DNA from 4 places in the Xanthomonas graminis pv. graminis genome. Region 3 is predicted to be linked to each of the others. Evidence: predicted binding sites of a transcription regulator. Region 3 holds the regulator's gene; each other region holds the start of a gene.
What was found. The regulator FliA, encoded in region 3, starts transcription of late flagellar genes. The targets are predictions, from matches to a motif close to TAAAGTTTNNCNNNCNNNGGCCGATAA.

Region 1: KHF85_RS14620 (methyl-accepting chemotaxis protein) is a predicted target of FliA. The motif match lies at 3,048-3,074, and genes of this name have one in related genera.
Region 2: KHF85_RS04370 (methyl-accepting chemotaxis protein) is a predicted target of FliA. The motif match lies at 1,824-1,850, and genes of this name have one in related genera.
Region 4: KHF85_RS13380 (STAS domain-containing protein) is a predicted target of FliA. The motif match lies at 4,520-4,546, and genes of this name have one in related genera.

What each region holds. Positions count from the first base shown of each region.
Region 1 is NZ_CP076255.1:3,370,382-3,377,693, forward strand. Features, by position in the region: gene otsA (alpha,alpha-trehalose-phosphate synthase (UDP-forming)) at 1-119, shown strand, start outside; gene KHF85_RS14610 (hypothetical protein) at 192-329, opposite strand; gene KHF85_RS14615 (membrane-bound PQQ-dependent dehydrogenase, glucose/quinate/shikimate family) at 419-2,848, shown strand; gene KHF85_RS14620 (methyl-accepting chemotaxis protein) at 3,178-5,034, shown strand; gene pgeF (peptidoglycan editing factor PgeF) at 5,249-6,022, opposite strand; gene rluD (23S rRNA pseudouridine(1911/1915/1917) synthase RluD) at 6,234-7,241, opposite strand.
Region 2 is NZ_CP076255.1:995,739-1,003,050, forward strand. Features, by position in the region: gene ilvG (acetolactate synthase 2 catalytic subunit) at 1-199, opposite strand, end outside; gene ilvC (ketol-acid reductoisomerase) at 243-1,256, opposite strand; gene KHF85_RS04370 (methyl-accepting chemotaxis protein) at 1,881-3,731, shown strand; TPP riboswitch at 3,951-4,051, shown strand; gene thiC (phosphomethylpyrimidine synthase ThiC) at 4,162-6,039, shown strand; gene KHF85_RS04380 (ion channel) at 6,110-6,775, shown strand; gene KHF85_RS04385 (hypothetical protein) at 6,937-7,311, shown strand.
Region 3 is NZ_CP076255.1:2,217,263-2,224,574, reverse strand. Features, by position in the region: gene flhF (flagellar biosynthesis protein FlhF) at 1-1,491, shown strand, start outside; gene KHF85_RS09705 (MinD/ParA family ATP-binding protein) at 1,478-2,371, shown strand; gene KHF85_RS09700 (RNA polymerase sigma factor FliA) at 2,368-3,117, shown strand; gene cheY (chemotaxis response regulator CheY) at 3,136-3,528, shown strand; gene KHF85_RS09690 (protein phosphatase CheZ) at 3,528-4,136, shown strand; gene KHF85_RS09685 (chemotaxis protein CheA) at 4,141-5,904, shown strand; gene KHF85_RS09680 (flagellar motor protein) at 6,271-7,011, shown strand; gene motD (flagellar motor protein MotD) at 7,021-7,312, shown strand, end outside.
Region 4 is NZ_CP076255.1:3,090,707-3,098,018, reverse strand. Features, by position in the region: partial or broken gene KHF85_RS13390 (methyl-accepting chemotaxis protein) at 1-1,368, opposite strand, end outside; partial or broken gene KHF85_RS20725 (hypothetical protein) at 1,459-1,545, opposite strand; gene KHF85_RS13385 (chemotaxis protein CheA) at 2,049-4,097, opposite strand; gene KHF85_RS13380 (STAS domain-containing protein) at 4,111-4,431, opposite strand; gene mfd (transcription-repair coupling factor) at 4,824-7,312, opposite strand, start outside.

The sequences.
Region 1 (7,312 bases), 1.2 Mb from region 3:
CCGCCTCGCTGTCCAAGGCCAAACGCATCGAACGCTGGCAGACGATGATGGAACATCTGCGCAAGAACGATATCGGCGTGTGGCGGCAGCGCTACCTGCAGGCGCTGGAGCGGCGCTGATCCGCGCCTGCCGCGGCCGTTGCCGGTCGCGGCAGGCGCGCCATCGCACGCAGAACGCAGGTTTCCGCGCGGTCACGGAGCGCGCACGCCGATTCCTTTAAAATCGCCGCCCATACGCCGCGCATCGACACCCTGGGAGGGGCGCGCGGCGTGCGCGTTGAGCGCCAGGTCGCCGCCGATGCAGCCGAACCAGCGCTCGATCCCCTCCACGATCTGCCTGCGCCAGCGTGGCGCCGCCGGATCTTCTGCAGACCCTCACCATGACCGCTCATTCCCCGAAACACGGACCCGGCACCTGGCTGTTCGTCGCCTATGCCGTGCTCATCGCCCTGATCGGCGCCGCCCTGGCCGCGATGGGCGGCCGCCTCGTCGCCGTCGGCGGCTCCTGGTACTACCTGCTGGCCGGCCTGGCGCTGGTCGTGTCCGGCGCGCTGCTGGCACTGGGCCGCCGCGCCGGGCTGTGGCTGTTCGGCCTGACCCTGGCCGCGACCATCGCCTGGGCGCTGGCCGAAGTCGGCCTCGACGGCTGGGCGCTGATCCCGCGCCTGGCGATGATCTCGGTGCTCGGCCTGCTGCTGTTGCCGTTCTGGAAGGTGGCACGCCGGCGCCTGGCGCCGCTGTCCGGGCTGGGCTACGCGCTGGTCAGCGGCGTGCTGCCGGTCCTCGGCGCGCTGCTGGTGTTCGTGCCGCTGTTCTTCCCGCGCACCGTCGAACTGGCCGATCCGGCACTGGCCGCGCAACGGCCGCAGGCCGCGTTCAGCCGCGCCACGGTGAACAGCCCCGACGGCAACGTCGCCGCCAACCACGACGCCGGCAACTGGACCGCCTACGCCGGGTCCAACCTGTCCAACCACTACAGCCCCGGCGCGCAGATCACGCCCGACAACGTCAAGGACCTGAAGATCGCCTGGGAATTCCATACCGGCGACCTCAAGCCCGCCGGCTCCAAACTCGGCTATGCGTTCCAGAACACTCCGCTGAAGGTCGGCGACCTGGTCTACATCTGCACCCCCACACAGAAGGTGATCGCGGTCGAGGCCACGACCGGCAAGGAACGCTGGCGCTTCGATCCCAAGACCAACCCCAAGGCGATGGCCGGCGTCGCCGCCACCACCTGCCGCGGCGTGTCCTACTTCGAGGCCACCACCCCGGTCGCCGACTGCGCCAAGCGCATCTTCTGGCCGATGGTCGATGGCCGCCTGGGCGCGCTCGACGCCGCCACCGGCAAGCTGTGCCAGAGCTTCGGCGACCACGGCTATGTGGATCTGAACAAGGACACCGGCAACACCAAGCCCGGCTTCGTCGGCCCGACCTCGCCGCCGGTGGTGATGCGCGGCGTGGTGATCCAGCCCACCGGCCAGGTCCGCGACGGCCAGGAACGCGATGCGCCGTCCGGCGTGGTGCGCGCCTTCGACGCGGTCAGCGGCCAGCTGCGCTGGGCCTGGGACCTGGGCAACCCGGCGATCGCCGCCGCGCCGCCGGCCGGGCAGACCTATACCCGTTCGACCCCGAACGTGTGGTCGCTGATGGCCGCCGACGACGAACTGGGCCTGGTCTACCTGCCCACCGGCAATGCCTCCGGCGACTTCTTCGGCAAGGGCCGCACCCCGCAGGAAGAGCAATACACCGCCTCGCTGGTCGCGGTGGATGCGGCCACGGGCAAGGAGCGCTGGCACTTCCGCACGGTCAACCACGACCTGTGGGACTACGACATCGGCCCGCAGCCGAACCTGGTCGATTTCCCGGTGCCCGGCGGCGGCACGCGCCCGGCGGTGATCCAGGCCACCAAGTCCGGCCAGGTGTTCGTGCTCGACCGCGAGACCGGCAAGCCGATCATGCCGGTGCAGCAACTGCCGGTGCCGCAGGGCACCGACCACGGCGACTGGACCGCCAAGACCCAGCCGGTGTCGCCGGGCATGCCCAACACCGTCGGCGCGCCGAGCAAGGGCTACGAGACCATCGTCGAATCCGACGCCTGGGGCATCACCCCGTTCGACCAGCTGGCCTGTCGCATCCAGTTCAAGCAGCTGCGCTACGACGGCATGTTCACCCCGCCCAGCCTGGGCGGCTCGCTGTCGTTCACCGGCAACCACGGCGGCATCAACTGGGGCGGCGTGTCGGTGGACCTGCAGCGCGGCATCATGGTGATGAACAGCAACCGCCTGCCGTATACCGAACACGTGTATCCGCGTCAGGAGATGAACGCACTGGGCGTGGTCTCGGTGTTCAACGGCAAGAGCAGGACGCCCGGCTACATGGCGCAGGAAGGCCTGGCCTACGGTGCGCGCAAGGAACCATGGATGTCGCCGCTGAACACGCCATGCATCGCCCCGCCGTGGGGCTATCTCTCCGGCGTGGACCTGCGCACCCAGCAGGTGATCTGGCGGCGTCCGCTCGGCACCGGCTACGACCAGGGTCCGATGGGCATTCCGTCGAAGATGAAGTTCGAGCTGGGCACGCCGAACAACAGCGGCTCGCTGGCCACTGCCGGCGGCGTCACCTTCATCGGCGCGGCGCTGGACGACTTCCTGCGCGGCTACGACACCCAGACCGGCAAGCTGCTGTGGGAAGTGCGGGTGCCGGCCGGCCCGCAGGCCGCGCCGCTGAGCTATACGGTGAACGGCAAGCAGTACATCGTCGCGGCGATCGGCGGCCACGACCGCATGGAGACCAAGCTCGGCGACAGCGTGATCGCCTGGACCCTGCCAGACGCCGCGCCGGCGAAATAACGCCCGCCTGCTGGCTCCGCTCCACCCCCGGCCGGCCGTCGCAAGACGGCCGGTCTGGTGTCTGCAGGCAGCCGCAGCTGGCGCTGGCGCTGGCGACGGCCGCACCCGCCCACGGGGCTAAGTGCCGCCGGCGCCGCGCGGCTTATTGCGCCGCAACAAAAAAAGCTGGGTTTTCAGCAGCCTAGCCTGCCCATTCAGCTAGCGTTTTCCGACGAACGGTCGGCACCGGGGTCAAGTCGGCGAAGCGGCAGGCCGATACTGGGGAGCACATTCACGAAGCATCCGTCGACGCGAATGGACTGCGCGATGCTTCCCAGCCGGTAGCCGCCATGACCTTGCCCGACGCCCCACCCCTTCGTTCTGCCGCTGGCGCCCGCCTGCATCCGCGTGCCTTGCTGGTCGCGCTGGCCTACGCGCTGGGCCTGTTGGCGATGGCGCTGTACGCGCTGCATCTTGGCCGCCAGCTCGGCCCGAACGGCCCGGCCCTGGTGCGGCTGACGCCGGCACTGATCGCCGCAGCGCTGCTGGCGGCGGCGCTGTGCTGGGCCGGCACACGCCGCGCCGCGCCATCGCAGCGCGTCCTGCAGGCACTGCAGGCGCTGGGCGAAGGCCGCTTCGAACAACGCCTCGATAGCGCCGGCGACGCGGCCGACCCCGCGCTGCTGCGCGCGCTACAGACGGCGCAGGCGCGGCTGGCCGCACGCCAGGCCGAGACCGAGGCCGAACTGCGCCGCGGCCGCTTCGTGCTGCAGGCGCTGGACGACCTGGACACCATGGTCCGCATCGCCGACGACGACGGCCGCGTGCACTTCGCCAACCGCAAGCTGCTGCAGATGCTGCGCGCGATCGAGCCGGACGTGCAGAGCTTCCGCCCCGAATTCCGCGCCGAGCAGTTCGTCGGCGGCAGCATCGGCGACATCTATCCGGACAGCCAGGCGGCGATCGACCGCATGCGCGCGCTGACCGGTTCCAAGCGCGTGCGCGCGCCGTTCTTCGGCCGCCAGATCGACTTCGTCTACAGCCCGATCACCAGCGCCGACGGCGTGCGCCTGGGCACCATCGCGCAGTGGGAGGAGGTGACCGCGCAGGTCAATGCCGAGCAGGCGCTGACCACGGTGATCGAGGCCGCCGCGCATGGCGATTTCAGCCGCCGCCTCGATACCGCGTCGATGGACGGCGTGCTCAAGGCGCTGGCCGAAGGCGTCAACCGCATCTCCGATTCGGTGGAGAGCAACCTGGCGGCGCTGGCCAGCGCGCTGGCCGCGCTGGCCGAAGGCGATCTCACCCATCGCATCGACGGCGACGCGCAGGGCGTGTTCGCGCGGCTGCGCGAGGACACCAACCGCACCGTGGCCAGGCTGACCGAGATCATCGTCGGCATCCAGGGCGCGGTCGAGGCGATCCGCCGCGCGGCGATGGAAATCGCCGCCGGCAACACCGACCTGTCCGACCGCACCGAGCAGCAGGCGGCGAGCCTGGAGGAAGCCGCCAGTTCGATGGAGGAACTGACCTCGGCAGTGAAGCAGAATGCCGAGAACGCGCAGCAGGCCAACGGCCTGGTGCACAGCACCGGCGAGATCGCCCAGTCCGGCGGCAAGGTGATGGACGAGGTGGTCGCCACGATGAGCGCGATCAGCACCTCGTCGCGGCGGATCGGCGAGATCATCAGCGTCATCGACGGGATCGCGTTCCAGACCAACATCCTGGCGCTCAACGCCGCGGTGGAAGCGGCGCGCGCCGGCGAGCAGGGCCGCGGTTTCGCCGTGGTCGCCTCGGAAGTGCGCTCGCTGGCGCAGCGTTCGGCGGACGCGGCCAAGGAGATCAAGCACCTGATCGAGGACTCCACGCACAAGGTGACGCTGGGTTCGGGACTGGTGAACCGCGCCGGCGCCACCATGCACGAAATCGTCGGCTCGGTGCAGCGCGTGACCGGCCTGATCGGCGAAATCAGCGCCGCCAGCGCCGAGCAATCCAGCGGCATCGAGCAGGTCAACCGCACGGTGATGCAGCTGGACGAAGTGACCCAGCGCAACGCCGCGCTGGTGGAAGAAGCCACCGCCGCGGCACGCAGCATGGAGGAACAGGCCGGCGGCCTGGCCACCGCGGTGGCGGTGTTCCGGATCGAACCGGCCCGTGCGCAACCCGGCGACGGCAAGGTCACCCGGTTGGTGCGCGGCGCCGGCTGAGCCGGCGCACTGCGCGATCGCCAGCCGCGGCGACGGACGTACGCCCTGCCGTGCGTGCTGCAGCCACAGCCGCGACGGCAGCGCATGCGCGCCGGAACGGCGCGGTCAGCGCTCGCCCTGCGCAGCGGCGCTCAAAGTCACTTCGACCGGCAAGGCGGCGGCGGCAGCTGCTGCGCGAACGCAGGCCACAGCCGCTACGCGAACAGCGGCGCGCTCAGTCCGCGATCCACGCCAGCGTCGCCATGCGCCCGCTGCGGCGGTCGCGGCGATAGGAAAAGAAGCGCTGCGCGTCGGAGATCGTGCACAGGCCGCCGCCGTGCACCTGCGCCGGGTCGATCCCCGCCGCGGCCAGGCGCTGTCGTGCCAGCGCATACAGGTCCACCCGCCAGTGGCCGCGGCGGGTCGCCACGAAGGCGCTGGCCGCGGCCGGATCGTGGCCCAGGAAGGCATCGCGCACGTTCTCGCCGATCTCGTACGCCTGCGACCCCGCGGCCGGGCCCAGCCAGGCCTGCAGCTGCGCCGGCGGCGTGCGCAGGGCGGCGACGGTGGCTTCCAGCACGCCGCCGGCCAGGCCTTGCCAGCCGGCATGCGCGGCCCCGACTTCGCTGCCGTCGCGGGCGGCGAACACCACCGGCAGGCAGTCGGCGGTCAGGATCGCCAGCACCACCCCGGGCACCGCGGTGACCGCGGCATCGGCGGTCGGCTCGGCGTCGATGCCGACTGCGGCCGGCGGCTGCTCCAAGCGCAGCACCTGCACCCCGTGCACCTGCCGCAGCCAGTGCGGCGGCGACGGCAGCGCCAGGCGCGCGGCCAGTTCGTCGCGGTTGCGCTGCACCGTGGCCGCATCGTCGCCGTCGGCCGCGCTGCGGTTGCCCAGGTTGAACCGGTCGAACGGCGGCAGCGAGGCGCCGGCGCCATCGCGCAGCGTGGTCAGCGCGCGTACCCGCGGCGATGCCGGCCAGTCGGCGGCGAGGGCGAAGTCGGTCATGCGCGTGCGGCCCGGGATGGGGCAGCGCCGGCGATCGCCGCAACCAGGCGCAGCGTCGCGCTCCCGGCGGCGACCGCGCGCGCGTATCGGAAACCACTGCGTGGCCGCGCCGCCTGCAACGGCCCCCCAAGCCATGTCGTCCATTCCCTGGCAGGTCCGCTCGGGAATGGATGCAAGGCGCCAGGCCTGCCCTCGCCCGCCGTCGCCATGCTCAGCGCCGCGCCTGCTCGGCGGCCAGCCGCGAATCGACGCGCAGCGCGGCGAGCAGGCGCAGCAGGTCGGCCGGCACCGCGGCAGTGGAGCGCACCGGCTCGCCAGTCAGCGGATGCTTGAATTCCAGCGTCTCGGCATGCAGCGCCTGGCGCTTGAAGCCGCGCAATTCGGCGATCAGCTCATCGGTCGCGCCCTTGGGCAGCTTCAGCGCGCCGCCGTACAGCGGATCGCCGATGATCGGGTGCTTCAGGTGCGCCATGTGCACGCGGATCTGGTGGGTGCGCCCGGTCTCCAGGCGGCACTCCAGCGCGGTGTGCGCGCGGAACCGCTCGCGCAGCCGGTAATGGGTGACCGCATCGCGGCCGTCCTCGCGCACCGCCATGCGCAGGCGGTCGCGCGGGTGGCGGTCGATCGGCGCAGTGGCGGTGCCGCCGGAGACCAGCGGCCCGGCCACCACCGCCAGGTACTGGCGGTGTACGTCGCGCGCCGACAGCTGCGCCACCAGCGAGGTGTGCGCCGGCAGAGTCCGCGCCACCACCATCGCGCCGCTGGTGTCCTTGTCCAGCCGGTGCACGATGCCCGCACGCGGCAGCGCCGCCAGCGACGGATCGCGGTACAGCAGGGCGTTGACCAGGGTGCCCGTGGGGTTGCCGGCGCCCGGATGCACCACCAGCCCGGCCGGCTTGTTCAGCACGATGACCTGGTCGTCCTCGTACAGCACTTCCAGCGGGATGTCCTCGGGCAGCGCGTGCGTCTGGGTCTCCAGTACAACGTGCAGGCTGGCGATCTCGCCGCCGCGCAGGGCGTCGCGCGGCCGCGCCGGGGCGCCGTCCAGCAGCGCGTCGCCGGACTTGATCCATTCGGCCAGGCGCGAGCGCGAAAATTCGGGAAACAGCTCTGCCAGCACCGCGTCGAAGCGGCGGCCGGCGGCGTGGTCGGGCACGCGCGCCTGGCGCGGGCCGTCGGAGATGGCGTCCTCGGGGGTGTCCGGGAGGGTATTGGGCATGGAAAGGGCACGGCTGGGTCGGAAAGGGAGGGTCGCGGCGGCCATAGTCAGTCGCCGGACAGGCCACTAGG
Region 2 (7,312 bases), 1.2 Mb from region 3:
CGTAGCCGTTGGCGGCCAGCGCCGCGCCCTGCTCGTGGCGGACCAGGATGTGCTTGAGCTGGCTGTCTACCAGTGCGTCGTAGAACGGCATGATGGTGCCGCCCGGATAGCCGAACAGCGTGTCCACGCCTTCGGCTTCCAGGGCCTGCGTCAGCCAGCGCGCGCCGTTGCGGGGCGTGCCGTGAGCGGAGGAGTTCATACGGTGGCGACCTTTCGGTAAAAGCGGGTGGGGGAGCCGCGGGTTACGCGGCTTGGCCTGTCGCGGCCGGCTTGGTGGCAGCGGCAGCGGCGTCGCTGTTCAGCCAGACCATCTTGGCGCGCAACTGCTTGCCGACCACTTCGATCGGGTGCTGCAGGTCGGCCTGCTTGAACGCGTTGTAGTTCGGCAGACCGGCTTCGTATTCGGCGACCCAGTTCTTGGTGAAGGTGCCGTTCTGGATGTCGGTCAGCACGTCGCGCATGCGCTCCTTGGTGGCTGCGTCGATGACCCGCGGGCCGCTGACGTAGTCGCCGTACTGCGCGGTCTCGGAGACGAACTCGAGCATGCGGGTGATGCCGCCTTCGTAGAACAGGTCCACGATCAGCTTCAGTTCGTGCAGCACTTCGTAGTAGGCGATTTCCGGCTGGTAGCCGGCTTCCACCAGCACTTCGAAGCCGGCCTGGACCAGCGACGAGGCGCCGCCGCACAGCACCGCCTGCTCGCCGAACAGGTCGGTCTCGGTCTCTTCCTTGAAGGTGGTCTTGATCAGGTTGGCGCGCGCCCCGCCCAGGCCGGCGGCGTACTCGAGCGCGAACTGCTCGGCCTTGCCGCTCTTGTCCTGGTACACCGCCCAGATGCACGGCACGCCGCGGCCGATCTCGTATTCGCGGCGCACCAGCGCGCCCGGGCCCTTCGGCGCGACCAGCACCACGTCCAGGTCGGCGCGCGGCTTGATCATGTCGAAATGCACGTTCAGGCCGTGCGCGAACAGCAGGCAGGCGTCCTGCTTCATGTTCGGCGCCAGTACTTCGTCGTACAGCTTCTTCTGCACCATGTCCGGGGTCAGCACCGCGACCAGGTCGGCGTTCTTGACCGCGTCGGCGGGACTCTTCACCACGAAGCCGTCGGCCTGCGCCTTGGCTTCGGTCGGGCCGCCCGCGCGCAGGCCGACAGTGACGTCGAAGCCGGACTCGCGCAGGTTCAGCGCATGCGCGCGGCCCTGGCTGCCGTAGCCGACGATGGCGATCTTGGTGGTGGGCTGGGTGGAACTGGTCATGGGGCGGATTTCCTCGGACGGTGTAGGTAGGGGGAGCGTGTGTTTCGCGGTTACTAAAATGAAAAAACCCCGCGCCGTTGCCGGTGCGGGGTCTGATCGAATCCAGGCTGCTTGTCGCTTACACGCCGGTTCGTCCCGCACTTGTGGGCGAGGTAATAAGCACGAGTACGAGGAGCGACGCGGTGGCGTCCGCGCGCAGCGCGGTGGGCAGGCGGGTCGGCTTCGGGCTGGTGTGGCGATGCAACATGCAGCGAGATAAACATGGCCTTTACGGGGCTGTCAACCCTGCCGCCGGTGCGAAACCGCGAATGTGCCGAAAGCCGCGCCAGGACAGCATCGTTACGCCTGAAACGGTGAGCCGGCGCGAAACCCGCGCGGCCGATTGCGCGGAAAATCGGTGCCTCGCGCGGCCTCCGTGTGGCGTCTACAGGCGGCCCGGCTTGCAGCGGTGAACGACCAGGAAGCCGCGGCGCCTGCGCTGCTTGGCCAGCGCACAGGCACAACCATGCCTGCGTCTGAATCCGCACGGCAACGGACATGACGCCGATCCCGGTTGCGGCCGTGCCGCTCAGCTTGCACGGCGGCGGCCGATACCATGCGGAAGGATTCCTGGAGGGGAACACGATGTCGTTGTTCACACGCAGTCCCGGCGCCGATGGCGGACACGCCGCGGCCTTGCCGGACGCACCGGTGGCGTTGCTGCGGCTGGACCCGCAGGGACGGGTCGCTGCCGCCAATCGGGCCGCCCTGGATCTGCTCGGGGTGCGTGCGGAGGTCTTGCTCGGCGAACCCAGCGAAGCGGTGTGGGGCCTGCCGTTGGCGGCGCTGGCCGGCACCGAGGGCAGTTGGCTGGCATCGGACGCCGATCCGGCGCGGCGTGTGCGCTATCAGCGCGACCGCGACGGCGAGGGTTGGCTGCTGTCGCTGCCGCATCCGGAAACCGCCGCGCTGCTGCGCGACGTTCTGCTGCTGAGCGCCGGACAGGCGCAGGGCGCGACCAGCCCGGCGCTGCAGGCGCTGGCGCAGCGGCTGCAGGCCGGCGCCGAGGCGCAGGCCTTGCTGGACCGGGTCGGCGAGCGCCTGACCGGGTGCGACCTGGACCTGGGGCTGAGCACGCCGCTGTCCGCGCAGGAAACCGAGGCGATGCCCAGGCGGCGCCTGTCGGCCGGCTTCGGCAACCTGGCCGAGGCGATCCGCCAGGCGGTGGCGCTGTCGCTGCAGATCGCCGCCGACGTGCCGCACGTGGTCGCCGAGAACGACGAGCTGGCGCAGCAGTCGCAGACCCAGATGGACGCGTTGCAGACGGTGGTGGCGACCACCCGGCGCTTGCTGCAGGGCCTGAGCGAAATGGACCAGGAGTTGCGCGCGGTGATCGCGGTGGCGGCCAGCGCCGACGACAGCGCGCGCCAGGGCGTGGAGGCGGCGCGCGCGCTGGGCCAGGCGATGCGCGAGGTGGAGCGGCGCTCGGCGCGCGCTACCGAGGTCATCGAGGTGATCGACGCGGTCGCGTTCCAGACCAATATCCTGTCGATCAACGCCAGTATCGAGGCGGTGCATGCCGGCGCCGCCGGGCGCGGTTTCGCCGTGGTCGCCAGCGAGATCCGGCGCCTGGCCGAACGCGCCGCCGCCGCGGCGCGCGACGTGCGCGTCATCATCGGCGAGACCGGCAGCGCCTTGCACGACAGCGCGGCCTCGGCGCAGCGTACCGAGCAGGTGCTCGGCGGCATCGGCCAGTTGCTCGGCCGCGCCAGCGCGGCGATGGAGACCGTGGCCACCCGCGTCGCCGCGCAAGGCGAGGAGATCGGCGGCATCGACCGCGCGGTCGCGCACGTGGTCGGACTCAGCCGCAGCAACCTGGAGCATGTCGCGCGCGTGGTCGAGCGCAGCGCGGCGCTGGGCGCCGGCAGCGCCACGCTGCACGACTGCGTGGGCCTGTTCCGCTTGCCGGCCGATCCGATGCAGCAGCCGCGGCATGCGCGCATCCGCGAGCTGGCGACCGCGACCGCGGGCAGCATCGGCAAGGCGCTGGCCGAGGCGATCGCCCGTGGCCGCATCGACGAGGACGCGCTGTTTTCCAACGACTACACGCCGATCGCAGGCATCGATCCGCCCAAGTACCGCACCGCCTTCGATGCGCTGTGCGACGAACTGCTGCCGCCATTGCAGGAACCGCTGCTGGCCGCGCACCCGTGGATCGTGTTCGCGATCTGCGCCACCCCGGACGGCTACGTGCCGACCCACAACCTGCGCTTCAGCCAGCCGCTGAGCGGCGACCGCGCCCGCGACCTGGTCGGCAACCGCACCAAGCGCATGTTCGCCGATCGGGTCGGGCGCAGCGTCGGCCGTCACACCGAGCCGTATCTGTTGCAGGTGTATCGGCGCGATACCGGACAGATCCTGTTCGATCTGTCGGTGCCGGTGTACGTGCGTGGCCGCCACTGGGGCGGATTGCGCGTGGCCTACGTGCTGGAATGAAGCCTGCGGCGAACGCCGCAAAAAAGACGCCGCCGGTGTCGAGCCGGCGTCAGGGGGAGCGCGGCGTCGTTCTGGTGTGAACCACGCCAGGCGCGGTATTTCGCCAGGAGTTGCCGCGATGCCGGGCGCGCACGTGCCGACATTGACACGACGCCGGCCCGATTGTGCGCCGATTCAGCTGCGCGCGGTTGGCGTCCGCTGCAGAAACGGGTCTAATAGCCGCAGAAGCGGGGGTACCGTCGGCGCAGGCCGCGGTTGAGACAGTCCCTTCGAACCTGATCCGGTTGATACCGGCGTAGGGAAGCTTCGCAAGCCTGGTCCGTGCGCTGTCGCGCCGAGGCCGCGCCCGCGCCGCCGCTTCGTCCGTGATGCGAGTCCGCTCGCAACCGCCCGCACCCGTTGCGGGCTTCCAGAACCAGGACGAATGCCGATGAATGCCGTACCCAGCCCGTTGTTGCAGCAGGCCGATACCTTGTCCGAGTCGGTGACCCGGCCGATCCCCGGTTCGCGCAAGATCTTCGTGCAAGGCTCGCGTGCCGATCTGCGCGTGCCGATGCGCGAGATCCAGCTGACCCGCACCCCGACCCTGTTCGGCGGCGAAGACAATCCGCCGGTCACCGTCTACGACACCTCCGGTCCGTACACCGATCCGGACGCGGCGATCGACCTGCGCGCCGGCCTGGCGCCGCTGCGCGCGCGCTGGATCGAAGAACGCGGCGATACCGCGGCGCTGGCCCAGCTCAGCTCCGATTTCGGCCGCGGCCGCGAGCACAACGCGCGGCTGGACCCGGTGCGCTTCCCGGCCCGGCACCTGCCGCGGCGCGCGCTGGCCGGCGCCAACGTCACCCAGATGCACTACGCGCGCCGCGGCATCGTCACCCCGGAGATGGAGTTCGTGGCGATCCGCGAGAACCAGCGGCTGGAGGCGGTGCGCGATGCGCTGTTGCGCCAGCAGCATCCCGGCGAGGCGTTCGGCGCCAGCATCCAGCACGTCATCACCCCCGAATTCGTGCGCGAGGAGATCGCTCGCGGCCGCGCCATCCTGCCCAACAATATCAACCATCCGGAAAGCGAGCCGATGATCATCGGCCGCAACTTCCTGACCAAGATCAACGCCAACATCGGCAACAGCGCGCTCAGCTCGGGCATCGCAGAGGAAGTGGAGAAGCTGGTGTGGTCGATCCGCTGGGGCGGCGACACGGTGATGGACCTGTCCACCGGCAAGCACATCCACGAAACCCGCGAGTGGATCATCCGCAATTCGCCGGTGCCGATCGGCACGGTGCCGATCTACCAGGCGCTGGAGAAGGTCGATGGCCGCGCCGAGGAACTGACCTGGGAGATCTTCCGCGACACGCTGATCGAGCAGGCCGAGCAGGGCGTGGACTACTTCACCATCCACGCCGGGGTGCTGCTGCGCTACGTGCCGCTGACCGCCAAGCGCGTCACCGGCATCGTCTCGCGCGGCGGCTCGATCCTGGCCAAGTGGTGCCTGGCGCATCACAAGGAGAACTTCCTCTACACCCACTTCGAGGACATCTGCGAAATCATGCAGGCCTACGACGTGGCCTTCTCGCTGGGCGACGGGCTGCGCCCGGGCTGCATCGCCGATGCCAACGACGCGGCGCAGTTCGGCGAATTGGAGACGTTAGGCGAGCTGACCAAGCTCGCGTGGAAACACGACGTGCAGACCATGATCGAAGGCCCCGGCCACGTGCCGATGCAGTTGATCAAGGAGAACATGGACAAGCAGCTGCGCGAATGCGGCGAGGCGCCGTTCTACACGCTGGGGCCGCTGACCACCGATATCGCGCCCGGCTACGACCACATCACCTCGGCGATCGGCGCGGCGATGATCGGCTGGTTCGGCACCGCGATGCTGTGCTACGTGACGCCCAAGGAACACCTGGGCCTGCCCAACCGGCAGGACGTGCGCGACGGCATCATGGCCTACAAGATCGCCGCGCACGCGGCCGACCTGGCCAAGGGCCATCCGGGCGCGCAGGTGCGCGACAACGCGCTGTCCAAGGCGCGCTTCGAATTCCGCTGGGACGACCAGTTCCACCTGGGCCTGGATCCGGAAAAGGCCAAGGAATTCCACGACGAGACGCTGCCCAAGGACGCGCACAAGCTGGCGCACTTCTGTTCGATGTGCGGCCCGCACTTTTGCTCGATGAAGATCACCCAGGACGTGCGCGACTACGCCGCCGAGCACGGCGTCGGCGAGACCGACGCGTTGCAGGCCGGCATGGCCGAGAAATCGGCGCAGTTCCTGGAGGCCGGCGCCGAGGTCTATCGGCAGGAATAGGCCCGGGATCATCCCGCCGCCGTGGCGTGCGCTTGTCTATGATGCGCGCACGTCCCTTCCGGAATGCCGCATGCTCCGCTACGCGCTCGCCTTGCGTCGCCACCCGTCCGCGTTGCTGCTCAGTGTGCAATTGTTGGGCCTGCTGCTGTATCCGCTGATGGAAGACACCGCCGCCGGGCGCGCGCTGTTCGGCGCGTTCGGCATCGTGGTGCTGGGCCTGGCGCTGTGGGTTGTGAACCGCAGTCCGTCGGTGTTGTGGGTCGCCTGGTGCCTGGCGGTGCCGTCGGTGGTGCTGTCGATCGCCGCGGCGCTGCGCGACAGCCCAGAACTCGGCGCGTTCGCGCAACTGCTGGAAAGCCTGCTGTATTTCTATACCGCGGCCAGCCTGATCGCCTACATGCTGCAGGACCACGAGGTCACCCGCGACGAACTGTACGCGGCCGGCGCGACCTTCACCTTGCTGGCCTGGGCGTTCGCCTTCGCCTTCTCGGTGTGCCAGCAATGGCTGCCGGGCAGCTTCATCGGCGCGCAGACGACGCAGTCGCCGCGTACCTGGATGGAACTGCTGTACCTGAGTTTCAGCGTGTTGTCCGGGGTCGGCCTCAGCGATGTGTTGCCGGTGTTGCCGCTGGCGCGTTCGCTGGTGATGCTCGAACAGTTCGCCGGGGTGATGTACATCGCGCTGGTGGTGTCGCGGCTGATCGGACTCAGCGTTACACGCAAACCCAAAGCCTGAGCTGCGGCTAAAAAAACGCGCCAGGCGGCGCGTGATCTTGCAACCTTTATATGAGTTTCGTCGGCGCAGAGAGCCTGTAGTGCTTCGCCGCGGTTGGCGGCGGCAACGACTAGGGTGGAATTTGTCGGCGTCGCCACGCCTGGCTGCATTCGTCGCATTTGATGCTGGTGGCGGCCGAGGGGCATGGCGTGGCGCGCGAGGCCGCGCGCTGCGACGGCACCGAACTGCTCCGTCTCGATTGGCCCCCGGACGGGCGCGGGCTGCTGTTCGGCAGCATGACCGGCAGCGGCCAGGTCATCGACGTGACCCGTACCCTGATCAACGGCGGCTACCAGCAATACAAGCGCGACAACGAATCGGACACGCCGATCGAGCGGCGCAATGGCTGGGGTAGCCACGACTGGGGTTCCAACTTCCGTCTGTGTTCCAACTTGAGCATGGATTGGAGCTGCGGCGACTTCGGCGTCAACTGGGGCGTACGTTGCTACTCCAGTCTGCGTGAGGCATGCGCGTATGACCTGGGCGGCGGTTCGTAGC
Region 3 (7,312 bases):
CCGGAAGAGCCGGCGCCGCGGCTGCAGGTGTCGGCCGCCAATCCGGCGCCGCGTGCGGCCAAGTCCGGCGCCATGGCCAACCCGGCGATGGCGATGATGGCCGCGATCAGCGAGCGCCGCTCCCCGGCCACGGCCAGCGTGGCCACCGCCGCGCCGGCGCGGCCGCTGACTCAGCCCGCCGCGATCGCCGTCTCGGCGATGCCCGCCGGCAGCGCACCCGCGCCGAACCGTCCGGCCGCCGCAGCGCAGGCCCCTGCCCCGGCTCCGGCCGCCGCCGACGTGCCCTTCGCCGAATTCCGCATTCCCGAGGACGTGTTCCGCAACGCGCCGATCAGCGTGCCGATGGCGAGCCCGTTCGCCGTCCCGGCCGCGGCCAGCGCCGCGGCCAGCGCCGCCGCCGTGCCGGCGTGGCTGGAGGACATCGCCGCGGTGTCGCTGAGCCCGGCCGCCACGCCGGGCGCCCCGGCTGCGCCCAGCGCCGAACCGGTCGCCGCCGCCACGGTGCCGGCCCCCGCTGCCGGCAGCGCCGGGATCCCGGCGCTGCCGGCCCTGACGCCGGTGCCGAGCTTCCCGGCAGCGCAGAACGACGAACAATTGACTCAGCTGCGCGACGAACTGGCGCTGATGCGGCAGATGATCGAGCGCGAGATGAACCGGCTCACCGACGAGCGCCTGCGCGGTTCGCCGGTGCGCGCCCAGGCGCTGGAGCTGATGGACGACTACGGCTTCGACAGCGGCCTCATCCGCGACGTGGTCATGCAGATCCCCGCCGACCTGGAGCTGCACCGTGGCCGCGGGCTGATGCTGGGGCTGCTGTCCAAGCGCCTGCCGATCGCGCCGCTGGATCCGATCGAGGAAGGCGGCGTGATCGCCCTGATCGGCCCCACCGGCGCCGGCAAGACCACCACCATCGCCAAGCTGGCCTCGCGCTTCCTGGAACGCCACGCCGCCCGCGACGTGGCCCTGGTCACCACCGATACCATCCGCGTCGGCGGCCGCGAACAGCTGCACAGCTACGGCCGCCAGCTCGGCATCGCCGTGCACGAGGCCGACAGCGACGCCGCCCTGCAGCAGTTGCTGGAGCGCCTGCGCGACTACAAGCTGGTGCTCATCGACACCGCCGGCATGGGCCAGCGCGACCGCGCCCTGGCCGCACAATTGCACTGGCTGCGCGCCTCGCGAGTGGTCCGGTCCTTGCTAGTACTCCCTGCCAACGCGCATTTCTCCGACCTGGACGAGGTGGTGCGCCGGTTCGCCGGCGCCGATCCACAGGGGGTGATCTTGACCAAGCTGGATGAAACCGGGCGGTTTGGCAGTGCCCTGTCGGTGGTCGCGGACCACCGGCTTCCCATCACCTGGGTGACCGATGGTCAGCGCGTGCCGGACGACCTGCACCGCGCCAACGCCGCCAGCCTGGTATTGCGCCTTGAAGATTTGCGGCGCGCTGCCGATAAGCCCTGTACTCCGGAGCAGAACCATGCCGTCGCGTGATTACGCCAATCTCACCAATGCCTTCCCCCTGTCGGCAACCCGCAGCGAACCGCTGGGTCCGCTAGGCCCGGTGCGCACGATCGCCGTGACCGGCGGCAAGGGCGGCGTGGGCAAGACCAACATCTCGGTCAACCTGTCGATGGCGCTGGCCGACATGGGCAAGCGCACCCTGCTGCTGGACGCCGACCTTGGCCTGGCCAACGTCGACGTGCTGCTCGGGCTGACCCCCAGGTTCACCCTGGCCGACCTGGTCGCCGGGCGCTGCACCCTGGAAGAAGTGCTGATCGACATGCCCAACGGGTTGATGGTGGTGCCCGCCGCCTCCGGCCGCCGGCACATGGCCGAACTGCCGCCCGCTCAGCACGTCGGCCTGGTCAACGTGTTCTCCGAGCTGCAGCGCGAGCTGGACGTGATGATCATCGACACCGCCGCCGGCATCACCGACAGCGTGCTGACCTTCTGCCAGGCCGCGCAGGACGCGGTGGTGGTGGTCTGCGACGAACCGGCCTCGATCACCGACGCCTACGCCCTGATCAAGGTGCTGTCGCGCGAACGCGGCGTGGACCGGGTGCAGATCGTCGCCAACATGGTCCGCGACGCCAACGAAGGCCGCCTGCTGTACGACAAGCTGAGCCGGGTGTGCGAGAAATTCCTCGGCGACGTGTCGCTGAACTACCTGGGCTGCGTGCCGCAGGACGACTGGCTGCGCCTGTCGGTGCAGCGCCAGCAGCCGGTGGTCAAGGCCTACCCGTCCAGCCCGTCGGCGCAGGCGATCACCGAAATCGCCCGCCGCACCTCGCGCTGGCAGGCGCCGACCGTGCCACGCGGCAACGTCGAGTTCTTCGTCGAACGGATCATCCAGCGGGGGGTCGCCGCATGAACGCCGCCGCCCAATACCGCGCCGTGCAGCGCAACAGTTCCAACGACTACATCGCCCAGCATTCGGACCTGGTGCGGCGCATCGCCCACCACCTGGCGGCCCGGCTACCGGCCAGCGTCGAGATCGACGACCTGATCCAGGCCGGCATGATCGGCCTGATCGAGGCGTCGCGCAGCTACGACGCCGACCAGGGCGCCTCGTTCGAAACCTACGCCTCGATCCGCATCCGCGGCTCGATGATCGACGAGATCCGCCGCGGCGACTGGGTGCCGCGCTCGGTGCACCGCCGTGCCCGCGACGCCGCCTCGGCGGTGCGCAAGATCGAACAGAGCACCGGCCGGGCCGCTGCCGCCAACGAAGTGGCCGCGGCGATGGACATGCCGCTTCCCGACTACATGCGATTGATGGAAGATGCCGCACGCGGCCAGGTACTGAGCCTGGAGTCGCGGGTCGAGGACCATGGCGAGCTGGACACCATCGCCAAGGGCGGCCCCAATCCACAGCAAATGCTGGAACGCAGCGAGTTCGGCCGCGAGCTGGGCAAGGCGATCGGGCAGTTGCCCGAACGCGAGCAGCTGGTGCTGTCGCTGTACTACGAACAGGAATTGAACCTGAAGGAAATCGGCGCGGTGCTCGGTGTCAGCGAGTCGCGCGTCTGCCAGATCCACGGCCAGGCCACGGTACGCTTGCGCGGACGCTTGAAAGCGTTCGAAGCGGCAGACGCCGGCCTGGAAGACGAAGAATAAGACCCAAGGGAGTTAGCGGTGAACAAGAACATGCGGATTTTGATCGTGGACGATTTCTCGACGATGCGGCGCATCGTCAAGAATCTGCTCGGCGATCTGGGCTTCACCAACACTGCAGAGGCCGAAGACGGCAACAGTGCGCTGGCGGCACTGCGCTCGGCACCGTTCGAGTTCGTGGTCACCGACTGGAACATGCCCGGCATGACCGGCATCGACCTGCTGCGCAACATCCGCGCCGACGACAAGCTCAAGCACCTGCCGGTGCTGATGGTGACCGCCGAGGCCAAGCGCGAGCAGATCATCGAGGCGGCGCAGTGCGGCGTGAACGGCTACATCATCAAGCCGTTCACCGCGCAGACGCTGCAGGAGAAGCTGGGCAAGATCTTCGAACGCCTGGGAGCGACCGCCTGATGCAAGCCACCGCCGAACGCAGCGCCCTGATCGAACGCCTGCAAGGTGCGCTGGACGCACTGGAGCGCGGCGACGAAACCGCCTGGCGCAAGGAAATCGACACCCTGGCCGCCTGGCGCACGCGGCCGATGATGCAGGGCCTGAGCCGGCTGGCGCGCGACCTGGGCCAGGCGCTCGGCGAGCTGCCGGTCATTCCCAGCGAAGCCGGCGAACTGGACGACGCCTGCTCGCGCCTGGACCACGTGGTGGAGATGACCGAGAAGGCCAGCCACCGCACCCTGGACCTGGCCGAGGAATGCCGCGCGCTGGCCGAACAGCTGCGCGCCGGCGGCCTGACCGGCGACCAGGGCGAGATCCTCGACAAGATCCGCCACAATCTCACCGAGATGGCCCTGGCGCAGAGCTTCCAGGACCTGACCGGGCAGATCATCCGCCGCGTGGCGACCATCGTGCGCCGCGTGCACGAGGGCTTCGGCGCGCTCGGCCTGCCGCCGAAGGACGACAAGAAACCCGACGGCGGCCTGGCCGGCCCGGCGCTGGCCGGTCTGGACCGCCACGGCGTGTCGCAGAACGACGCCGACGATCTGCTGTCCGGGCTAGGGTTGTAATCCGATGAGCGCCGTGCCCGACGACATCGCTGCCGACTTCATCATCGAGGCCCAGGAAATCCTGGACCGGCTCGGCGAGCAACTGGTGTCGCTGGAGCATGCGCCCGAGGACAGCGAACAGCTCAATGCCGTGTTCCGCGGGTTCCACACGCTCAAGGGCGGCGCCGGATTCCTGGCGATCAACGCCATGGTCGAGCTGTGCCACGCCGCCGAGGACACCCTGGGCCAGGCGCGCGCCGGCCAGGCCACGCTGCAGGCGCGGCACTTCGACGCCGCGCAGCAGTCGCTGGACTACCTGCAATCGATGCTCGACGCGTTCGGCAGCGGCAGCGAACCGCCGCGCGCGCCGCAACAGCTGATCGCGCAGTTTGCGACCAGCGGCGAAGAAACCGCCGTGCCGTCGGGACCCGGGACTCGGGACTCGGGACCCGGCAAAAGCGCTGCACATGCAACGGCCGGTTCCGCCGATTCCGAATTGATCAGCGACGACGAGTTCGAAGCCCTACTGGACAACCTGCACGGTGCCGCTCCCGGCGCCGGAGCACCGCTTTCCCGAGTCCCGAGTCCCGAGTCCCGAGTCCCGACGGCGCCGAAGGCAGCCGCAGCGCCAGCCAAAGCCTCCGAACCCGAACAAACCGTGCGCGTGGACACCAAGCGCCTGGACGCGATCGTCAACCTGATCGGCGAACTGGTGCTGTCGCGCAACCGGCTCAAGACCCTGCGCGTGCGCCTGCGCGACGAAGAACTGGACCGCGCGGTCAGCAGCCTGGACATCGCCACCTCGCGCCTGCAATCGGCGGTGATGCGCACCCGCATGCAGCCGGTCGGCAAGGTGTTCTCGCGCTTCCCCAAGGTCGCGCGCGACGTTGCCCGCTCCTTGAACAAGGAAGTGGACCTGGAACTGATCGGCGCCGACACCGAACTGGACCGCAACCTGGTCGAGGCGCTGGCCGATCCGCTGGTGCACCTGGTGCGCAACGCGATCGACCACGGCATCGAATCGCCGGCGCTGCGCGAGGCCACCGGCAAGCCGCGCGGCGGCCACGTGCGCCTGTCGGCGCAGCAGGAAGGCGACTACGTCAGCATCGAGGTGCAGGACGACGGCGCCGGCATCGACCCGGAACGGCTGCGCGCCAAGGCGCGCGAGAAGGGCCTGATCGATCCGGAAGCCGCCGCGCGCCTGACCACCGAAGAATGCCTGCACCTGGTGTTCCTGCCCGGTTTCTCGACCAAGGCCGAAGTCACCGACATCTCCGGCCGCGGCGTCGGCATGGACGTGGTGCAGTCGCGCATCCGCGAACTCAGCGGGCAGATCCAGATCCAGTCCGAACTGGGCCGCGGCAGCCGCTTCCTGATCCGCGTGCCGCTGACCCTGGCGATCCTGCCGACCCTGCTGGTGCAGGCCGGCGACACCGTCTATGCGCTGCCGCTGGCGCGCGTGGTCGAAGTGCTGCATGCGCCGCGGCGCGCGCTGGGCTGGTTCGACGGCCGCGCCGTACTCGACCGGCAATCGCACACCTTGCCGCTGGTGGACCTGCGCCAGTGGCTGAACATCGAGGCGCCGGAACTGCCGCTGCTGACCGTGGTGGTGCTGCAGGCCGGCGAATCGCGCATGGGCCTGGTCGTGGACCAGGTCCGCGGCCGCGAGGAAGTGGTGATCAAACCGCTGCCGCGCGCACTGCGCGGCCTGCCCGGCTACGCCGGCGCGACCCTGATCGGCGACGGCCGGCTGGCGCTGATCCTGGATGTGGATGGGTTGAAGAGCTGAGGGACCGGGGACCGGGGACCGGGACCGGGACCGGGACCGGGACCGGGACCGGGACCGGGACCGGGACCGGGACCGGGACCGGGAGATGGTGTCCGAGCGAAAATCGCTGTCAAGCGATTTGAAGAAGAAATGCCGTTTTTTTTTGAAAAGGAAACGGCCATCTTGCCATTCAAGCGCAGCGCTTTTTCTGTAGGAGGGGCTTCAGCCCCGACGCTTTACTCGTAACGCATCGGGGCTGAAGCCCCTCCTGCAGCAAGCAGGAATGCAGCGCACTCGCGATCATTCCCGGGTCCTGGGTCCCGGGTCCCCGGTCCCGAAAAACAGCCCCACCATCAAGTCCCTCCCCTCACTGCCGATAGTTTCTGCATGGACAAACTCAGTCTCATTGGCTTGCTGTTGGCGATCGCTTCGCTGGTCGGCGGCAGCATCCTCAAGGGCGCCGGCGTCTCGGCGCTGTGGTCGCCGGCCGCGTTCGTGATCGTGATCGTCGGCACCATCGCCGCGATCCTGGTGCATACCCCGCCGGCGGTGTTCAAGCGCGCGTTCCAGATCGCCAAGTGGATCCTGCATCCGCCGTCCAGCGATCGCCAGGCGCTGCTGCAGCAGATCGTGGAGTGGAGCAACATCGCCCGCCGCCAGGGCCTGCTCGGCCTGGAGAACCAGGTGCAGCAACAACAGGACCCGTTCGTGCGCAAGGGCCTGCAGATGCTGGTCGACGGGGTGGAGCCGGAATCGATCCGGCACATGCTGGAAATCGACCTCGACGGCCAGGAACACTGCGACCTGGCCGCGGCCAAGGTGTTCGAAGGCATGGGCATCTACGCACCGACGCTGGGCATCATCGGCGCGGTGCTGGGCCTGATCGCGGTGATGAAGAACCTCGCCGACCCGAGCAAGCTCGGCCACGGCATCGCCGCCGCGTTCACCGCCACCATCTACGGCATAGCCTCGGCCAACCTGCTGTTCCTGCCGATGGCCAGCAAGCTCAAGAGCGTGATCAAGCACAGCAGCGGCGAGCGCGAAATGATCATCGAAGGGCTCATCGCCATCGCCCAGGGCGAGAACCCGCGCAACATCGAATCGAAGCTGGCCGGCTTCTTGCATTGACCCACGACTATGGCCCGCAAGCGTCAGCACGAAGATCACGTCAACCATGAGGCATGGGCCATCCCCTATGCCGATCTGATGACGTTGCTGCTCGCCTTCTTCGTGGTGATGTACGCGCTGTCCACGGTCAACGAGGCCAAGTACCGGGTCATGGCCGACGCGATGAGCACCGCCTTCGGCGGCGCGCCGCGGACCATGAGTCCGGTGCAGGTCGGCGAGCACCTGATGCAGGGCCAGGGCGGCGCACGCCCGACCCCGATCAAGTCCAGCCCGGCGCTGTCCCTGCCCGATCCGAACCGGC
Region 4 (7,312 bases), 870 kb from region 3:
CCCGGCCACGTCGCCGATTTCGTGTGCGGCGACCTGGCTGCGCTCGGCCAGCTTGCGCACTTCCGCGGCGACCACGGCGAAGCCCTTGCCGTGCTCGCCGGCACGCGCCGCTTCGATCGCTGCGTTCAGCGCCAGCAGGTTGGTCTGGTAGGCGATGTCGTCGATGATGCTGATCTTGCGCGCGATCTCCTTCATCGCCGCGACCGTTTTGCGCACCGCTTCGCCGCTCTCGGCGGCTTCGTGCGAGGCCTTGGCGGCCATGCCGTCGGTGACCTTGGCGTTCTCGGAATTCTGCGAGATCGAGGCGGTCATCTGCTCCAGCGAGGCGCTGGTCTCCTCCACGCCGGCGGCCTGCTCGCTGGCCGCCTGGCTCAGCGACTGCGCGGTGGCCGACAGCTGCTCGGAGGCACTGGCCAGGGTGGCCGCATTGCCGTTGACCTCGTTGACGATGCCGGTGAGCGTGTCGATGGTGACGTTGACGTAGCGCTGCATGTCGGCGAACGCGCCCTCGTAGCGGCCCTGCACCTTGCAGCTGAGGTCGCCGTCGGCGACCGCGCCCATCACCTTGATCACGTCGGCGACGCTGCGCAGGTTGCCGCGCGCCTGCTCGATGGTGTCGTTGATGAAGGCCTTCTTGCCGGGCAGTTGCGCCAGCGGCGCATCGAAGTTGCCGCGGCCGAACTCGGCGACCACGCCCATCGCCAGTTTCTTGACCGCGATGTGCGCGGCGACCATCTGGTTGATGCCGTTGCCCATCGCGCCGAAGTCGCCCTCGAACTTGGCGGTGTCGATGACCACGTCGATGTCGCCCTTGTCGTGCTCGGCGGACATGCGGTTGATCTCGGCGATCAGGTGCTTGAAGTTGCCGCGCACGTGCTCGACGGTATCGTTGATGAAGGCCTTCTTGCCGGGCAACTGCGCCAGCGGCGCGTCGAAATTGCCGCGGCCGAACTCGGCGACCACGCCCATCGCCAGTTTCTTGACCGCGATGTGCGCGCCGACCATCCGGTTGATGCCGTCGCCCATGGCGCGGAAGTCGCCTTCGAGCCTGGCGGTGTCGATGACCACGTCGATGTCGCCCTTGTCGTGCTCGGCGGACATGCGGTTGATCTCGGCGATCAGCTGCTTGAAGTTGCCGCGCACGCGTTCGATGGTGTCGTTGATGAAGGCCTTCTTGCCGGGCAGCGGCGGCAGCGGGGCGTCGAAGTTGCCGCGGCCGAATTCGGCGACCACGCCCAGCGCCAGCTTCTTGACCGCGATGTGCCCGCCGACCATGCGGTTGATGCCGTCGGCCATGCCGCGGAAATCGCCCTGGAACTGCGCGCTGTCGATGACCGCGTCGATCTCGCCGGCCTCGTGCTGGTCGGACATCCGCCGCATTTCCGCGTTCAGCCCGAGCAGGTTGCGCCGCACCTGCTCGACGACCTCGTTGATGAACGCCTTCTGGCCCGGGAACGCGGCCAGCGGCGCGGCGAAGTTGCCGCGGCCGAATTCGGCCACGCAGTCGATCGCCTGCTTGTTCACGCCGATGTGTCCGGCGACCATGCTGTTGATGCGCTCGGCCAGGTCGCGGTGGGTGCCGGGCCAGCGCGCCGGATCCAGCGCCGCGTCGCACGCGCCGGCGGCATGCGCGTTGGCCATGTGGCCGACGTCGGCATGGAACTGGCGCAGGTCGGCCTGCGCGGTGCGCAGCAGCTGCGTCACCGCGTTGTCGGGTGCGCCGCTGGCCGGCACGATCCGCTCCAGGTCGCCGCGCACCAGCGCGTCCAGCCCGGCGCTGGCCAGGGTCAGCGCGCGCGCCGCGGCCAGCGCGGCCCAGCCCAGCAAGCCGGCGCAGGCCAGCGTCGCGGCCGCGACCAGGGCCAGCGCGGCGCCCTGCGCGAGCGGCAGCAGCAACGCCGTGGCGGCGGCAGCGGCGGGCAGGGCGATGGCGATCGCCGTGGTGGTCAACAGTGTGGTCGCGATCCGTGAGCGATAGGACATGGCGGCGGTTCCTGGCTAGCGTCTATGAAGGGGTGTGGGTGCGCGGTGGCACCCTCGGAACGGCCTCAGGCCGCCAGCGAATCGGAAGCGGGTTCCGCCTGGGTCAGCAGCGAGGGCACGTCCAGGATCAGGGCGACGCCGCCGCTGCCGAGGATGCTCGAGCCGCTGATGCCCTTGACCCCGGCGAACACCTTGGCCAGCGGCTTGATCACGGTCTGCCATTCGCCCAGCAGCGTGTCCACTACCAGGCCGAAGCGCTGCGCGCCCTGGCGGATCACCACGATGCTCTCGCGCGCCGGCGGCGCGCCGGCGATGCCGAACAGCGAACGCAGGCGCACGTACGGCAGCACCCCGCCGCGCAGGTCGATGTAGTCGCTCTGGTAGTGCGGCGCGAATTCCACGCATTCCTCGACCACGTCCAGCGGCACCACGAACACCGACTTGCCGACCCCGACCTGGAAGCCGTTGATGATCGCCAGGGTCAGCGGCAGCCGCACCGAGATGGTGGTGCCCACGTCCTGCTGGCTGCTGATGTCCACGCTGCCGCGCAGCGCGGTGATGTTGCGCTTGACCACGTCCATGCCGACGCCGCGGCCGGACAGGTTGGTGACCTTCTCGGCGGTGGAGAAGCCCGGTTCGAAGATCAGCGCGAACACTTCGCGGTCGGACAGGCTGCGGCCGGGTTCGATCAGGCCGCGCTCCAGCGCCTTGGCCAGGATCCGTTCGCGGTTCAGGCCGCCGCCGTCGTCGCTGATCTGGATGACGATGCTGCCCGAATCGTGGAAGGCGTTGAGCCGCACCGTGCCGCGCACCGGCTTGCCGCGCGCCTGGCGCAGCTCGGCCGGCTCGATGCCGTGGTCCATCGCGTTGCGCACCAGGTGGGTCAGCGGATCGGCGATCTTCTCCACCACCGACTTGTCCAGCTCGGTGTCCTCGCCGTTGACCACCAGCACGATGTCCTTGCCCAGTTCGCGCGCCACGTCGTGGACCACGCGGTGGAAGCGGCTGAAGGTGCCGCCGATCTTGACCATGCGCAGCTGCAGCGCGCTTTCGCGCACGTCCTCGACCAGTCCGGCCAGGATCGAGGTGGATTCGAGCAGTTGCGCATCGCCGGTGCGCTGCGCGTTGGCGCCGGTGCTGGCGACGGCGATGATCAGCTCGCCGACCAGGTCGATCATGCGGTCGAGCTTGTCGGCATCGACGCGGATCGAGCCGCCGTCCTGGGCGCGTGCGGCGGCCGGCGCGGCGGCAGCAGCGGCCGCGGCCTTGGCCGGCGCAGCGGGCGCCGGTGCGGCGGCCGCGGCCGGGCTGTCGAAACCGGCGAAGTCGTCGGCGTGCGCCTGGCTGCCGGCCTCGGCCACCAGCAGCGGCAGTTCCAGGTTGGCGGCGTCGCCGTGCGGGTCCACCGCGACCACCTGCAGCTCGCAGTCGTCGCGGACGAATTCGAAGATGTCCTCGATCGCCGATTGCGGCGCGTCCGAGCGCAGCAGGATGTCGAAGCCCAGGTAGCAGGCTTCCGGGTCCAGTTCCGGCAGCGCCGGCACGCGCTCATGCTGGGTGCGCACCGCCTCCAGCGTGCCCAGGCTGCGCAGGCAGCGGATCAGGTGCAGCGGCGAGTTGCCGAAGCGCAGCGCATCGCTGAACAGCTGCAGCGAGATCCGCCAGTAGCCGGTCTGCGCGGAAGCGGTGGCCGCGACGGCGGCGGCGGCTGTCGGCGCGGCGGCCGGTTGCAGGTAGGTGTGCAGGCGCGCCAGCAGCGGCGCGCCTTCGGCGGCGAGCACCGCTTCGTCGGCCTCGGCGCCGGCCGCCGCTTCCACCAGCGCGCGGATGTGGTCGCAGCAGGCCAGCATCAGCTGGATCAGCTCCGAATCCAGCGCCACCGTGTGTTCGCGCACCAGGTCCAGCACGCTTTCGACGACGTGGGTGAAGCCCACCAGTTGCGCCAGGTCGAACAGCCCGCCGGAACCTTTGATGGTGTGCGCGGCGCGGAAGATGGCGTTGACCGCGTCCGGGCCGGCTTCGCCGCGTTCGGCCTCCAGCAGGTTGCGTTCCATGTCCTCGAGCAGGTCGCGGCTCTCGGCGATGAAGGTCTGCAGCAGTTGAGCGAAATTCATGAGCTGGCGCCGATCAGTGGAAGGTGTCGCCGGCGCCGGGCGCGAGCGTGTCGCGCAGGCCGAGCAGGTCGAGTGCGTCGTTGACCGGCGCGCTGCAGCCGTCGAGCTGGAACGGCCGGCCCAGCGCGCGCAACGCGGCCTGGGTGGCGAGCAGCAGCTGGATGCCGGTGGCGTCGATTTCGGTGACCGCCTGCAACTGCAGCTGCAGGCCGCCGGGGTGGTCCAGCGCCGGCAGCAGCAGCGGCTTCAGTTCGCCGGCGCGGCGGATGGTCATGTCGCCGTCCAGGCTCAGTTGCAGCGGCGGGGGGGGGGAGTCCGGGAGTGTCGAGCGCATGGCATGTCTCCGATTCGAGCAGGGCGAATGTCGAAATCCCGGGCTGTGGCGCGGGTACTGAGCCGAAGGTGGGATTGGCTGTAAGCAGATATCGGCGCCTTTCGGGAATATTTAGGCCCAATGGCGCATTTGTCTCGCAAATCCTTGACAAGGATGAGTGATTCAGTCGAATGAGCGGCACCCCATTCCAAATTTCGTCCGAGCGCCGCGCTGTCACCGAATCGAATGCATGCGCCGTGCCAACGCTGCATTGGCGCCGGAACAAAAAAAACGGCCGGGGAGACCCGGCCGTTCTTGCAAAGCCTGCGTTGGCGCGCAAGCCTCAGCGCTTGCCTGACGGGATGGCGTGCTGCGTCACAAATGCGTGACGCGCGCAGCTCAGGGCCTGGCGGTCAGCGCGGCGACAGCGCCGCCAGCAGGCCGCGCGCGGCGTTGAAGCGGTCCGCCGCTTCCGGCAGCGGCAGCTTCACCTTCAGCTTGTCCGGGCCGTCCATCGCGTACAGCCTGGGCTGCTTCTGGATCATCTGGATGATGGTCATCGGGTCGATATTGGGCTTGGACTCGAACACGATGCGGCCGCCGTTCTCGCCCAGTTCCAGCTTGCGGATGCCCAGCGTGTTGGCCTGCAGCTTCAGCTCGGCGACCGCGAACAGGTGCTTGACCGCCTCCGGCAGCAGGCCGAAGCGGTCGATCATCTCCACCTGCAGTTCGCGCAGTTGCTCGCTGTCGCGGGCGCTGGAGATGCGCTTGTACAGGGTCAGGCGGGTGTGCACGTCGGGGAGGTAGTCGTCCGGGATCAGCGCCGGCACATGCAGTTCCACTTCGGCGCCGCGCGCTTCCTCGCCGGCGTCCAGGTCCGGCAGCTTGCCCTGGCGGATGCTGCGCACCGCGCGTTCCAGCAGCTCGGTGTACAGGCTGAAGCCGACCTCGGCCATCTGCCCGCTCTGGTCCTCGCCGAGCAGTTCGCCGGCGCCGCGGATCTCCAGGTCATGGGTGGCCAGGGTGAAGCCGGCGCCGAGTTCGTCCATCGAGGCGATCGCGTCCAGCCGCTTGTGCGCATCGCCGGTGATGCTGCGCCGGTCCGGGACCAGCAGGTAGGCGTAGGCGCGGTGGTGCGAACGGCCGACGCGGCCGCGCAGCTGGTGCAGCTGGGCCAGGCCGAAGCGGTCGGCGCGGTTGATGACGATGGTGTTGGCGTTGGGGATGTCGATGCCCGATTCGATGATCGTGGTCGACAGCAGCACGTTGAAGCGCTGCTTCTGGAAATCCAGCATCACCCGTTCCAGTTCGCGCTCGGGCATCTGCCCGTGGGCGATGCCGATGCGCGCTTCCGGCACCAGTTCGCTGAGTTCGCGCTGCATGCGGCCGATGCTTTCCACGTCGTTGTGCAGGAAGTACAGCTGGCCGCCGCGCGCCAGCTCGCGCTGGAACGCCTCGCGCAGCAGCGCGTTGTCCCAGGCGGTGACGAAGGTCTGCACCGCCAGCCGGTTCGGCGGCGGGGTGGCGATGATCGACAGGTCGCGCAGCCCGGCCATGGCCATGTTCAGCGTGCGCGGGATCGGCGTGGCGGTGAGCGTGAGCAGATGCACGTTGGCGCGCAGCGCCTTCAGCGCTTCCTTCTGGCGCACGCCGAAGCGCTGTTCCTCGTCGACCACCACCAGGCCCAGGTCCTTGAACTTCACGTCCGGCTGCAGCAGGCGGTGGGTGCCGATGATCACGTCGATGCCGCCGTCGGCGACCTTCTCCAGCTCGGCCTTGATCTCCTTGGCGCTCTTGAAGCGCGACAGTACCTCCACCCGCAGCGGCCAGTCGGCGAAGCGGTCGCGGAAGTTGCGGTAGTGCTGTTCGGCCAGCAGCGTGGTCGGCACCAGCACCGCCACCTGCTTGCCGGCGCTGGCCGCGGCGAACGCGGCGCGCACCGCGACCTCGGTCTTGCCGAAGCCCACGTCGCCGCAGACCACGCGGTCCATCGGCTGGCTGCTGGCCAGGTCGCGCAGGGTGGACTCGATCGCGGCCAGCTGGTCGGTGGTTTCCTCGAACGGGAAGCCGGCCGCGAACGGCTCGTACATCGCCCGGTCCACCTGCAGCGCCAGGCCGGCGCGGGCGCGGCGCCGCGCCTGGATCTCCAGCAGTTCGGCGGCCACGTCGCGCACCTTCTCGGCGGCGCGGCGCTTGGCCTTGCTCCATTGCTCGCCGCCCAGCGAATGCAGCGGCGCGGTGTCGGCCGAGGCGCCGGAGTAGCGGCTGATCAGGTGCAGCTGCGCGACCGGCACGTACAGGCGGTCGCCCTTGGCGTATTCGATCTCCAGGAACTCGCCGGGCATGCCGCCGGCATCGAGCACGATCAGCCCGCGGTAGCGGCCGACGCCGTGGTCCTCGTGCACGATCGGCGCGCCTTCGGTCAGCTCGCCGAGGTCGCGGATGATCGCTTCCGGCTCGCGCCCGGCGCGGCGCGTGCGCCGTGGCTGGCCGGCGCGTTCGGGGAACAGCTGGCGCTCGGTGAGCACCGCGATGTGCGGGTCGTCCAGGGCGAAGCCGTCGTCCAGGGGCGCGACGGCGATGGCGAAGCGCGCAGGCGCCACGTCGGAGGCTAGCCCCTCTCCCTGCGGCAGAGGGGGTGGGGTGAAGCTACGGCCGCCAGTGACCTGTGCCTGCGCGGCGTTGGCAGACGCGGACGACGCAGCCGCCTTCTTCGCTGAGGATGGCGCGCGCGGCGTACCCGCATCCGGCGCTTCGCGCCACCTTGTCCCGGGGGGAGCAGCGAGGAATGTCGCGAAGTTCGGGATGACCTCCGGCTTCAGCCCCGCCGCGGCCAGCACTTCCAGCAGCGCTTCGCGGCGGCCCGGCGAATCGGCGGCGATCAGCACGCGGCCCGCATAGC